DNA from 3 places in the Nitratireductor sp. WH36-1 genome. Region 3 is predicted to be linked to each of the others. Evidence: predicted binding sites of a transcription regulator. Region 3 holds the regulator's gene; each other region holds the start of a gene.
The links. Region 3 encodes LexA, which represses DNA repair genes until DNA is damaged. Its sites were predicted from a motif close to TGTTCNNNNTGTGTTCNG; they were not measured.
Positions count from the first base shown of each region.

Region 1: the regulator LexA is predicted to act here: its motif matches at 1,351-1,368, upstream of AC4PTT_RS14745 (cytoplasmic protein).
Region 2: the regulator LexA is predicted to act here: its motif matches at 1,805-1,822, upstream of uvrA (excinuclease ABC subunit UvrA).

Region 1 is NZ_CM178970.1:3,039,472-3,043,824, forward strand. Features, by position in the region: gene AC4PTT_RS14735 (DUF6456 domain-containing protein) at 40-864, opposite strand; gene AC4PTT_RS14740 (helix-turn-helix domain-containing protein) at 866-1,297, opposite strand; gene AC4PTT_RS14745 (cytoplasmic protein) at 1,503-1,865, shown strand; gene AC4PTT_RS14750 (Ros/MucR family transcriptional regulator) at 2,076-2,495, opposite strand; gene mnhG (monovalent cation/H(+) antiporter subunit G) at 2,931-3,308, opposite strand; gene AC4PTT_RS14760 (cation:proton antiporter) at 3,308-3,643, opposite strand; gene AC4PTT_RS14765 (Na+/H+ antiporter subunit E) at 3,640-4,113, opposite strand; gene AC4PTT_RS14770 (Na+/H+ antiporter subunit D) at 4,110-4,353, opposite strand, start outside.
Region 2 is NZ_CM178970.1:2,320,964-2,325,316, forward strand. Features, by position in the region: gene AC4PTT_RS10915 (hypothetical protein) at 109-540, opposite strand; gene AC4PTT_RS10920 (single-stranded DNA-binding protein) at 555-1,052, opposite strand; gene uvrA (excinuclease ABC subunit UvrA) at 1,992-4,353, shown strand, end outside.
Region 3 is NZ_CM178970.1:2,171,028-2,175,380, reverse strand. Features, by position in the region: gene gyrA (DNA gyrase subunit A) at 1-1,132, opposite strand, end outside; gene AC4PTT_RS10215 (MarC family protein) at 1,364-1,996, shown strand; gene lexA (transcriptional repressor LexA) at 2,083-2,805, shown strand; gene AC4PTT_RS10205 (NAD(P)H-hydrate dehydratase) at 2,898-4,353, opposite strand, start outside.

The DNA.
Region 1 (4,353 bases), 870 kb from region 3:
CTCATGGGCCTCCGCGCTGGTGTATCGTTCCGCCGCACGTCAGGCGATTTTCGGACGATAATCCTCAACGCCCCAGTGAAGAATGGGCTTTTGCGCCGCCGCTCTCCGGGCGTCCCGTGGCGCATAATGGCGGTCGAGCGCGCCAAGCGCCGTCTTCAACACCACCTTCGCTGAACGCACGGGCCAGCCGCGCTCCGTCTCCACCTGCTCGAGCCCTTTCAGGAAGCAGCAGATATCGACGAGAACGCCGGCAAGTTCCGGCCCCACCGCATTGAGCGCCCGGTCCACTCTCTGGCGCGCCGCAAGCGCCGCGTCGGTGAGTTCGGCCCCCTCGCCTGCCCCACCGCTCCTCCTGCCCGCCGAAACCGTCGCCACCCAGTTGGCGCTCATCCGCGGCATGATCTGCCCGCGCGTATAGTCTGCGCGCAGCCTTTCCCCCGCATCGAACTCCGCCTGGTTCAGAAATGGCTGGCCATTGCGCGCCCGCCGGCGGGCAAGCTGGGCGAGCGGCGATTCGCTCAATGTCGCCGACACCACTTCACGCTCCAGCCCCTCGCCAAAGCTTCGCTGTTCGAGCTCCCAGTGCTGCCTGCGAAAAGGTTCCTCACGCGCGCCAAGCCTGCACGCATGTGCGCTTCCCGCCTGCGTCAGCTTCACCCGTTCCCCATCACGAGAGACCAGATCATCACGGCTCAGCCTTTCCAGCACATCACGCGCGATCGAGATCGTTCCCCGCTCTCCGCCATCCAGAAGCACCGCCCCCGTCTTCGCCCCGCGCTGAAGCCAGGCGGGCCCCTTCTGCAGAAACCGCAACGCCCTCTGAAATTCACGGCGCTGACGCACATCGTCCTTCATCACCGCCATCTCAGCGCACCTCCATATTGCGAAACGCAGCCGAGGTGATCCGCTCCGTCATCAGCACGATCCGGTCGAATTCTTCATCGTCGCGCATGTCCTCGATCAGATGGCACGCATATTGAACCGTGGTCCGGTCACGCCCGAAGCCACGCCCGACCTCGGTCATGTTCAACCCAAGCACAACATGCGCGACATACATTCCGATCTGGCGCACCCGCGTCACGCTGGTGGATGACCGACGGGCCTCGCGCAGCTCGCGCCCGCTCACATTGAACAGCGCTGCGAGGATATCGATGACGCATTCGCAGACGTCGCCCAGCCGCTCTTCGGTGACGGGGCTCAAGCGCCGCGCAAATGCCGGACGCTCGGTCTCCTCGGACACTCCTTCCGGCTCGGCTGCGTCTTGCGGCGGTTTGGTGGAATTTGAAAGCACAGGCATTATCCCTTCCCAAAAAAGAGGAATAAATTCTTATACCCTACACAACCACCAAAGCGAACAAAGAGGGAACGATATTTCCCCATCGATCAATCAAGATCTTGAAATACAGACATAAAAAATCTGAGGAACTGTTTTCCAGCACAGGTTTATCCCCGCCCGTGCCGCGCGCCCTCATAGTCACCCCAAATCAAGACAGGGATCGACCATGACCGCGATGAAGCAAGAACGCCTTGAGTTCCTTGAAGAAAAGAGAAAACGCCATGAACTGTCACGGCAAACGGCAGCACTGTTCCTCATTGGCGGCATCGATCTTGCCAAAGCGCTACAGACAGAAGGGGCAGAACGCGCCGCTGTCGTTCAGCGCCTGAAGCGTCTGATCGAAAGAGAGCGCCTGAAGGGTGTGCGCGGGCACTGGAGCTATGATCTCAACCGACACATCGCTCTAAAACAGGGGCTGGAACGCCTGGCGCCGGAAACACCATGCCCGGCACGAAGAAAATCCACACATCCGCCCGCAGCATTCTCTCTGGGCGCTCGCACAGTCCGGCGAATTCCCGGAAGCGCATGAGAGGCGTCGCATTTTGCGCAACAGGAAAAGCCCCCCCTGAAACAAATCAGGCGTCGCTGTGGCAGCGACGCCTGAACCTTGAAGCGTGTAATCTCGGCGTAGCCGTTACACTGGATCACCCTGCGCCCAGCCGGGCAACAAAGGATGATCGAAACTTTTATAGAGCAGCCGAACAACCGAAAACCGGATGCCGCCTCTCGGTCCGAAGCTCTAGGTCTCTTTGCGCTTGCGGCCTAAACCCATCTGCTTGGCCAGCTTCGAGCGGGCAACCGCGTAGCTGGGCGCAACCATCGGGTAGTTCGGATCAAGGCCCCACTTCTCCCGATACTGCTCCGGCGTCATGCCGTAATGCGTCATCAGGTGACGCTTCAGCGATTTGAACTTCTTACCGTCTTCGAGACAGATAATGTAGTCTTCATGCACCGAGCGCTTGGGGTTGACGGCCGGCTTCTGCTTCTCGGCCGGCGGCGCCTCAGGCGTTCCGCTGACACGGCCAAGAGCCGAGTGCACATCAGAGATCAGGTTGGAAAGCTCAGATGCGGGAACCGGATTGTTGCTGACATACGCGGCAACAACGTCCGCGGTCAGCTCTATAAGCATGTTGTCGTTCTTTACAGAATCGTCGTTCATTTCGTTACCTTGCCCCAACGTCATTAAAATTGGTCTCACCTCAAGTCGCCACTCATGAGGTCTCTAAAGGGAGCCAGATGTTTTTGGCATTTCTTGGCCCGACTCCCGATGAGGCAGCAATCTTATGATTACTTTTCTGCTTTCGGTCAACTCACTTTTTAAGTCTTATACTAGGCGACACTAGAAGCCGATTGTTTATCTCATCTCAAAAAAATCAAATTCATTCCAAAAATCAGACAAAATTGAGCTTACTGGAAAATTATATCTAAGCCCGCCTTATTAAATTTGAGTATTGAAGCCATGCCTTGTGAGGTATGACCCTGCACCCGAAGCCGCACTTCCCGGGAAAAGCCGGCTTCAGGCTTTTCAAAGACCATCATAAGTAGAATCCATCCCGGCAATGCCTCAAAAAGGATTTACCGGAAAATTATTCCACTATTCTTTGTCACTTCTTGCCTCTGCGTCAGGGGTCGTCGCATCCCCTCCCGCATTCGCCATCTCATCATGCACCGAACGACCCCAGAGCTTGTAGCCGGCCGCATAGGCGGCCTTGGCCAGGAGATGCGCGGAAATGGGCGCTGTCAGCAGGAAGAAGACCACGGCAGCGAGCGCGCGCGTGACGATGGCCTGATCCTGCGCAAAGATCGCCAGGGCGATCAGCAACAGGCCCGAGCCGAGCGTGCCCGCCTTCGACGCCGCATGCATGCGGGTGTAAAGGTCAGGCAGGCGCAGAATGCCAATGGCCGCCACCAGCGTGAAGGCAGCGCCAATGATCATGAGCGCGCCGGTGAGAATGTTCAGCACGTCGCCCATCATTGGTCCTTGTCCCCGTAAATGCCCAGCGTATCGCGCTTCACGAACTCCTGCTCATAGCGGCGGCTGAGCACGAAGCGCGCAAACGCCACCGTCGCAAGGAAGCCGACAAGGCCAAGCGCAATGGCGATGTCGAGATAGAGCGTGAAGCCCGTGCGAATGCCGATGACGGCGATGAACCCGATGGCGATCGTCACCAGCATGTCGAGAGCAAGAACCCGGTCGGGCAGGCTCGGCCCCACCAGCACCCGCACCACCGTGAGAAGAAACGACAGGCTGAGCAGGGCAAGCGCCACAAACTCGGCGAAGACGAGGAATTCTTGACTGGCGCTCATCGAAACGCCTCCATGATCTTTCGTTCAAAACCATCGGCGATGTCGCGACGCAGTTCATCCGGGTCGGAACAGTCGATGGCGTGCACGTAGAGGAAACGGCGGTCTTCCGACACGTCGACGGACAGCGTGCCCGGCGTCAGCGTGATCAGGTTCGCCAGAAGCGTGATCTCGAAATCGCGATCCACCTTGAGCGGATAGGCAAAAATGCCGGGTTTGATGTCCATCTTGGGCGACAGAACGAGAATGGCTACACGCCACGCTGAAAGCACCAGCTCGTAGAGGAAGAGAAGCGCCAGCGAGAGAACCCGCATGCTGCGCTCGAAATAACCGAGCGAGCCCACCTGCTCGCGGATCAGATAGAGCGTGGCCGCACCAAGCAGAAAGCCGAAGAGGAAGTTCGGCAGCGTGAACGAGCCACTCACTGCGGTCCAGATCAGCGCCAGGAGAATGTTGATCAGGGACAGTTTCATTGCGCTGCCTCCACGGGAAAGACCGCTCCGATATAGGCGGACGGATCCAGAAGCCCTGCCGCAGCGGTCTCTGCGATGCGAATGAAGGGCTCAGGATACACGCCAAGAAGGATGATCGGAATGCAAAGCAGAGCCAGCGACACATAGCCGAGCCCCGGCCGTGCGTTCGGCTCGCCGCTCGGCGCGCCTTCGGGCCGGTTGCGCCAGATCGCCAGGATATAGACGCGGCCAAGCGCAATC
Region 2 (4,353 bases), 150 kb from region 3:
TTACAGCCAGAAGTGCTGCGAAATCCGATGGATCGTCGTCAGCACACCGCGCCAGCCCGGCTTGCCATTCTGCGCAATGTCAGCCCGCTGCGCTGTAGAGAGCAGGCATTAACCGCCCTCGCCTTCGCGCCCGGGGATTGCGACGCGCATGGTGCGACCGCCAAGCCCGTGCACGGTGTCATGCGCACGCACAGTCACATGACCGAGCCCCCCTGGCAGCGCGACACCTGAAAGGCTGCGCGTAAAAGGCTGCTCATTCACATGTGGGTGGAGAAGCGTTCGGGAGGCGATGACCCTGCCAGCGTCATCCAGCACATCCCAGCGGTCTGCATAGTGATCCCAGCCCTCGTCCCCATGCTCGACCGTCACGTCGAAACGATGGGTTCCATCACCGTCAGCAATGATGTCGACCGCGACAACATCCGCTTCACCGGCATTCACCGGCGATGGCGCAAGGGCCGTCGCCACCGCAAAAAAGAAAAGCCCGGCAGGCCTGCTCAGACACGGTGCGGTCGAAGCGGCTCTGCCGGGCTTTTTCATGCGATTGTTCTGCCTCAGAACGGAATTTCGTCGTCGAGGTTCTGCGAGTAACCGCCACCGCCGCCGCTGCTGCCACCGGTGTCGGCGGGACCGGACTGGCCGAAATCGGAGCTGCGACCACCGCCGCCGCCATAACCGACCTGGTTGTCACCACCCTGCCCGCGCGTGTCGAGCATCTGCAGCTCGCCACGGAACTTCTGCAGAACGATTTCCGTCGTGTAGCGGTCCTGACCGTTCTGGTCCGTCCATTTGCGCGTCTGGAGCTGGCCCTCGACGTAAACCTTGGCGCCCTTCTTCAGATACTGTTCCGCCACCTTGGCAAGATTGTCGTTGAAGATCACGACATTGTGCCACTCGGTGCGCTCGCGCCGCTCGCCGGACTGGCGATCACGCCAGGTTTCCGAGGTCGCGATGCGGATGTTGACCACCGGATCACCGGAGTTGAGCCGGCGGATTTCCGGGTCTGCACCCAGATTTCCCACCAGAATGACCTTGTTGACGCTGCCCGCCATAACGCTTCTCCACGCTTATCCGAAATCTGCCGCGCACTTTATCGCAAGCAGGGCTGGCGCGCGCTCTCCCGCTGCCCCTGCTCCGGTCTCGTCCACAGCTCATTTGTTCTTCTTATGTTCGCACCTGGCGGAATGCCTGTCAATGAGCCCCTTCCGGGGCGCGCAGAAAGGCGCAACAGAAAAAGGAAAAGCCCCGCCGCATTGTTTCGAGCGCGCGGGGCTTCGGGTCTTCTGACCCTCCGTACCGGGAGTGGTTTACCGGTAATCATCAGGCAGGACGGGTTTCACCGTCCCTGTCTTCATAAACATTAGATTTTCGTGAGGCAGCCAGCCGCCAGCGTTGTCGTGCCTGCCGACGAAAAAGGTTCTGCAGTGCAGTGCCCTCAATCGCCATGGACCGCGTCGGGAACGCATGATCGTACGAGACGGTTATGCGCTCGGGACCGATCAGCCAGCTGTGGCTTCGCGCAAGAGGCGAAGCCCGATGCGTCGGTCAGGTGGAGTCATGCCTCCCTCCTTCTTCGCGTTACGAGGCTTTGCTCGGTGTCAGCGTGCTCAAGCAACCATGCGCGCCCGAAGCGCCCACCGGCGCGGTTTCAAGGGCGGCCAACAGCCACGAGCACTGACGAAAATGATACTGCGCCTTTGGTTAATGGCGGTCAAGGCGATGCGGCGGCGCGGGCGAAATTGTGATCATCTGTAACGGATGCTCACGAGAGCCAGCCCGGCGCAGGACGATAGTGTCAGGAGCGTGTTCGATATTTGTTCTTTTCCCTTGCTCTTTTTTTTAAAACGAGGGACAACCCCCGCAACGTCGAAACGCCCTCGTCTGTCAGCGGGCCGCGCGGCCCATCGACATTTGCGGCGCGTTTCCTACATGAAGCATGGTCCGGCATGCTGCCGGCCACACCAGATAAATGAGACAGGCAGCGACGGGGCATGCCAGAACACAAGTCCATCACCATTCGCGGCGCGCGCGAGCACAATCTCAAGAATGTCGATCTCGACCTTCCGCGCGAAAAGCTGATCGTCATGACCGGCCTGTCGGGCTCGGGCAAGTCTTCGCTCGCCTTCGACACGATCTATGCCGAAGGTCAGCGGCGCTATGTCGAAAGCCTTTCGGCCTATGCGCGCCAGTTCCTGGAAATGATGCAGAAGCCGGATGTCGACCAGATCGACGGGCTTTCGCCGGCCATTTCCATCGAGCAGAAGACCACGTCGAAAAATCCCCGCTCCACCGTCGGCACGGTGACGGAGATCTACGATTATATGCGCCTTCTCTTCGCGCGTGTGGGCGTGCCCTATTCGCCGGCGACCGGCCTTCCCATTGAGAGCCAGACCGTGAGCCAGATGGTGGACCGGGTGATGGCGCTGGAGGAAGGCACCCGCCTTTACATTCTCGCCCCCATCGTGCGCGGGCGCAAAGGCGAATACCGCAAGGAGATGGCCGAGCTTCAGAAGAAGGGTTTTCAGCGTGTGAAGGTGGACGGCGTCTTCTACGAGATCGCCGATGTGCCCGCCCTCGACAAGAAGTACAAGCACGACATCGATGTGGTGGTGGACCGCGTCGTGGTGCGCGCAGATCTGGCGACGCGCCTGGCGGATTCGCTCGAAACCTGTCTAAAGCTCGCCGAGGGGCTAGCTGTCGCCGAGTTTGCCGACAAGCCTCTTTCGGAAGGCGCGACCGCCAAGGGCGGCGGCGCAAACAAATCGAAAAACGAGACGCATGAGCGCATCGTTTTCTCCGAAAAATTCGCCTGCCCGGTCTCCGGCTTCACCATTCCGGAGATCGAGCCGCGTCTCTTCTCGTTCAACAATCCGGCTGGCGCCTGCCCCACCTGTGACGGTCTGGGCAGCCAGCGCGCCATCGACCCCAATCTCGTGGTGCCGGACGACAATGCGATCCTGCGCGAAGGCGCCATCGCGCCCTGGGCCAAATCCACTTCGCCCTATTATCTGCAGACGCTGGAAGCGCTTGGCCGCGAATTCGGCTTCAAGGTGGGCGACCGCTGGCGCGATCTGCCGGACGATGGCAAGGACGCGATCCTGAACGGCACAGGCAACAGGAAAATCGTCTTCGACTACAATGACGGCCTGCGCAGCTACCGCACCACCAAGCCTTTCGAGGGTGTCGTGGTCAATCTTCAGCGGCGCTGGAAGGAGACGGAATCGGCCTGGATGCGCGAGGAGATCGAGCGCTACATGTCGGCCCATCCCTGCCCCGCCTGTGATGGTCACCGGCTGAAGCCCGAAGCGCTCGCCGTCAAGATCGACGGCCTGCATATCGGCCAGGTCACGGGCATGTCGATCAGCAAGGCCGGCGCATGGTTCGAGGACCTGCCGGAGCATCTGAACGACAAGCAGAACGAAATCGCGGTGCGCATCCTCAAGGAGATCCGCGAGCGGCTGCGCTTCCTCAACGATGTCGGGCTGGAATATCTCACCCTGTCGCGCAATTCGGGCACGCTGTCGGGCGGCGAAAGCCAGCGCATTCGTCTGGCCTCGCAGATCGGTTCCGGCCTGACGGGCGTGCTCTATGTTCTGGACGAACCCTCCATTGGCCTGCACCAGCGCGACAATGACCGCCTGCTGGCGACGCTCAGACATCTGCGCGATCTCGGCAACACGGTGATCGTGGTGGAACACGATGAGGACGCCATTCTGACCGCCGACTATGTGGTCGATATCGGCCCGGCAGCCGGTGTTCATGGCGGACAGATCATCGCCGAAGGCACGCCGCAGGAAATCATGGCCAATCCGGCCTCGGTCACCGGCAAATATCTCACCGGCGAAATGGCAATCCCGATGCCGGAACAGCGCCGCGAAATCTCCAAGAAGCGGCGCATTCGCGTCGTGGGCGCGCGCGGCAACAATCTGAAAAACGTGACGGCGGATGTGCCGCTCGGCACCTTTGCCTGCGTCACCGGCGTTTCTGGCGGCGGAAAGTCCACGCTTCTGATCGAGACGCTGTTCAAGGCCGCATCGCGCCGCATCATGGGGTCGCGCGAGCAACCGGCCGATCACGACCGGCTCGAAGGGCTTGAGCATCTCGACAAGGTCATCGATATCGACCAGTCGCCCATCGGCCGCACGCCGCGCTCCAACCCGGCCACCTATACGGGCGCGTTCACGCCGATCCGCGACTGGTTCGCGGGCCTGCCCGAGGCCAAGGCGCGCGGCTATCAGCCGGGTCGCTTCTCCTTCAATGTGAAGGGCGGGCGCTGTGAGGCCTGCCAGGGCGATGGCGTCATCAAGATCGAAATGCACTTCCTGCCGGATGTCTATGTGACCTGCGACGTCT
Region 3 (4,353 bases):
GCAGCAGGTACTTGGTGCGCCGGCTGACCACTTCCTCGCGGAAGTAGACAAAGGCCTGGAGCAGATCAAGCAGGTTCATCTGTTCCGGCTTGCCGCCGTTGAGCGCCACCATGTTGGCGCCAAAGGAGGTCTGAAGCGGCGTGAAGCGATAAAGCTGGTTCAGCACCACATCGGCAACGGCGTCGCGCTTCAGCTCGACCACGACGCGGTAACCCTGACGGTCACTCTCGTCGCGAATGTCGGAAATGCCTTCAATGCGCTTGTCGCGGACCAGCTCGGCCATCTTTTCGATCATCGACGCCTTGTTCACCTGATAGGGAACTTCGGTGATGATGATGGCTTCGCGATCATTGCGCGCAGGCTCGATCGAGACCTTGCCGCGCATGAGGATCGAGCCGCGGCCCGTCTCATAGGCGCTGCGAATGCCCGAACGGCCGAGAATCAGGCCGCCGGTCGGGAAATCGGGACCGGGAATGATCTCCTGCAACTGCGGCAGGCCGAGTGCGGGGTTCTCGATCAGCGCCACGCAGCCATTGATGACTTCGACCAGATTGTGCGGCGGAATGTTCGTCGCCATGCCGACGGCGATGCCACCCGAACCATTGACCAGAAGGTTCGGATAGCGCGCCGGAAGCACGCGCGGCTCGCTGGAGGAGCCGTCATAGGTGTCCTGAAAATCGACCGTGTCCTTGTCGATGTCTTCCAGAAGCTCATGCGCGCCCTTGGTGAGACGCGACTCGGTGTAACGCATTGCCGCCGGCGGATCGCCGTCGATGGAGCCGAAATTGCCCTGCCCGTCGACCAGCGGCAGGCGCATGGACCAGTTCTGCGCCATACGCACCAAGGCGTCGTAGATGGCGGCATCGCCGTGCGGGTGGTATTTACCCATCACGTCGGCAACAGGACGGGCCGATTTCACATATTTGCGGTTCCAGTGGTAACCGCTCTCATGGGATGCATAGAGAATGCGCCGATGCACCGGCTTCAGACCATCGCGTGCATCCGGCAAGGCGCGGCTCACGATCACGCTCATCGCATAATCGAGATAAGAGCGCTGCATCTCCTCGACAATGGAAATCGGCTCGATTTCGTCGGGCTCGCCCGATCCGTTCGGCGTCGTCTGGTCAGTCAAAACGTGTCACATTCTTAATGAGGAATCACATACTCTTTATATATGAGCCGTCAGCGATTCTCCAATTGAGCATCCGTTTTTGATGACGGAAATCCAACGCAATTTCAGGCGCATACGAACCTCCTGGGGATGAGCGCCTTGACAAATTGCCGCAGGAAGCGAGCCTGCGTGAAGAATGAGGGCTTTTCCCTCGCATCCAAGCTGGGCTAGAGAGGCCGCAAGGAGAACCCGATGCCTGGTTACGATACCGTTTTCAACGCCTTCGTCACATTGCTGGTAACCGTCGACCCGCCAGGGCTTGCGCCGCTCTTTCTGGCGCTGACAGCGGGCATGAACCGCTCGGAGCGCAATCAGGTGGCCGTGCGCGCAGCCATCATCGGATTCGCCGTTCTGGCCCTGTTCGGCGTCGCTGGCAGCGCCATTCTGGCCGTGTTCGGCATCACGCTTCCCGCCTTCCGCGTGGCAGGCGGCCTGCTTCTTTTCTTCATCGCCTTCGAGATGATCTTCGAACGCCGCCAGGAGCGCCACGAAAAGAGCGCCGAGCGCGCGATCACGCGCGACATGATCCGCAACATCGCCGCCTTCCCGCTGGCCATTCCTCTGATCGCGGGTCCCGGCGCCATCTCGGCCACCGTGCTTCTTTCGGGCGAGTTCAATTCAATTCTTGGCACCATTGCGCTGCTTGGCATCCTGCTTGGAACGATCCTCCTCACCTATGCCGTTTTCACGCTGGCGGAGCGCGTGGACCGCTTTCTGGGCGAAACGGGACGCTCCATCCTGACGCGCCTCCTGGGCGTCATTCTGGCAGCCCTCGCGGTCCAGTTCGTGGCAGACGGAGCCAAGGCGCTTTTCGCTGCGCCATAGGCGCTGCAACCGGACGGTTGCGGAACACAACTGGAACATATAGAGTATGTTCTGGTTTTGTTTTTAACTGATTCTCGGTGGCGCCCATGCTGACCCGCAAGCAGCACGAACTTCTTCTGTTCATCCATGAACGACTGAAGGAGACCGGAATCCCGCCCTCCTTCGATGAAATGAAGGAGGCGCTCGACCTCGCCTCCAAGTCCGGCATTCACCGGCTGATCACGGCTCTGGAGGAGCGCGGCTTCATTCGCCGGCTCCCGAACAGGGCGCGTGCGCTGGAGGTTCTGCGGCTTCCCGATTCCATCGCGCCCGGCCTCAATTCCGGCGCGCGCGGCTTTTCGCCAAGCGTCATCGAGGGCAGCCTCGGCAAGACGCCCGCGCCAGCGGCCTCCAAGCCTGCCGCCAGCAATGATGACGCGCTTTCCGGCGTCGTTTCCGTACCTGTCATGGGCCGCATCGCTGCCGGTGTCCCCATCGACGCCATTCAGCACCAGACCCATTCCATCGCGGTTCCGCCGGACATGCTGACCGGTGGCGATCACTACGCGCTTGAGGTCAAGGGCGACTCGATGATCGATGCGGGCATTTTCGATGGCGACACGGTGATCATCCGCGAGACGCAGACCGCCAATCCCGGCGAGATCGTCGTGGCGCTGGTGGATCAGGAGGAAGCAACGCTGAAGCGCTTCCGCCGCAAGGGCGCATCTATTGCCCTTGAAGCGGCCAATCCGGCTTACGAAACCCGTATCTTCGGCCCCGACCGCGTCAAGGTGCAGGGTCGCCTCGTCGGCCTGATGCGCCGCTACTGAGTTTAAGACTATCCGGGGCGGCTTCAGGCATGCCCCGGTTCCGATGCCATCCGGCATCCAGAATGCGCGCTCTTTTCAAGCTCCGCATCGGTTCAGCCAACATCGTCCGGGAAGAGCGCCTGGAAGACATGCGGAAGCATCTCGGGGAGGTCTTCCGCAATCAGGCCCCGGCCAAACATCCCGCCAGCCTCTGCATGCAGCCACACGCCGGCCGATGCCGCCTCGAAGACCGGCATGCCCTGCGCCAGAAGGCTGACCACAATCCCGCACAGAACATCGCCAGAGCCCGCCGTCGCCAGGAAACGCGATCCGTTGGTGTTAATCGCGGCGCGCCCGTCCGGGCAGGCGACGACCGTGTCCGCCCCCTTCAGGATGATCACCGCTCCTGAGCGCTCTGCCGCTGCGCGCGCACGCTCCACCTTGGACATGGAAGCGTCAGCCGCGAGATCGCCGAAGAGGCGCGCGAATTCACCGTCATGCGGCGTCAGCACGGTCGCTAAGGCGGAGCTTCTCACGGCCTCGAAGAGCGTATCGGGCGCATCGGCAAAGGCGGTGATGGCGTCGGCATCCAGCACCAGCCCTTTCAGCCCTTCATCGCGCTCCAGAAAGCCCAGCGCGAAGCTGCGCGTGCGCTCGCCTGTGCCGGCTGCCGGACCGAGAACGGCGGCTGTCGGTTTTCGCTCATCGAGGAAGGCGATGAGTTCATCCACCGCCTCCGCCTTGCGCAGCATGATCGAGGTCAGGTGCATCGCGTTCACCGACAGGGCGTTTGCAGGCGAAAGCACCGTCACGGCCCCTGCCCCGGCGCGCGCCGCGCCACGCGCGGCAAGCCGCGCTGCACCAGTGGATGCGCCACCGCCCGAAACGACGGCCACATGACCACGCACATATTTATGCGCATCGATCTCCACCGCCGGCACGCCGTCGCGCCAGAGCGCCGGACCATTCTCCCAGAGGGCGATATCCATTGATGCAAGCGCCATCTCGGCAATGCCGATATCGGCCACGACCAGCTCGCCGCACAGGCGTCGACCGGGCATGAGCAGATGCCCCGGCTTTTTGCGGAAAAACGTGACGGTCAGGTCCGCATCGAAGCAGCTGCCGAGGGGCTTGCCCGTGAGACCCGAAAGACCGGACGGAAGATCCACGGCAACCACCGGGACGCCCGCAGCCGCAACCCGCTCGATGAGCTCGGCTTCAATGCCTTCGATTGGCTTTGAAAGCCCCGCGCCATAAAGCGCATCAACCACCACCCAGCCGGTCTCGGGGCGAAAATCGGCCAGCGCCTCGGGCGTTACAAAACAGTCTTCACGCGCCCTGGCGGCATCGCTGTCTTCCCGCGGCGCAGCATCGGCGAACAGGCGGACATTCACGCCGCGCTCGGCCAGAAGCCGCGCAATGACATAGCCGTCACCGCCATTGTTGCCCGGTCCACAGAGAACCGCGACGCCGGCAGCGCCGGAAAACCGCTCGAGGATAAGATCAGCCACCGCCGCGCCGGCATTGCGCATCAGCCCGTACCCGTCATGAGGGCCGGCTGCGATGGCC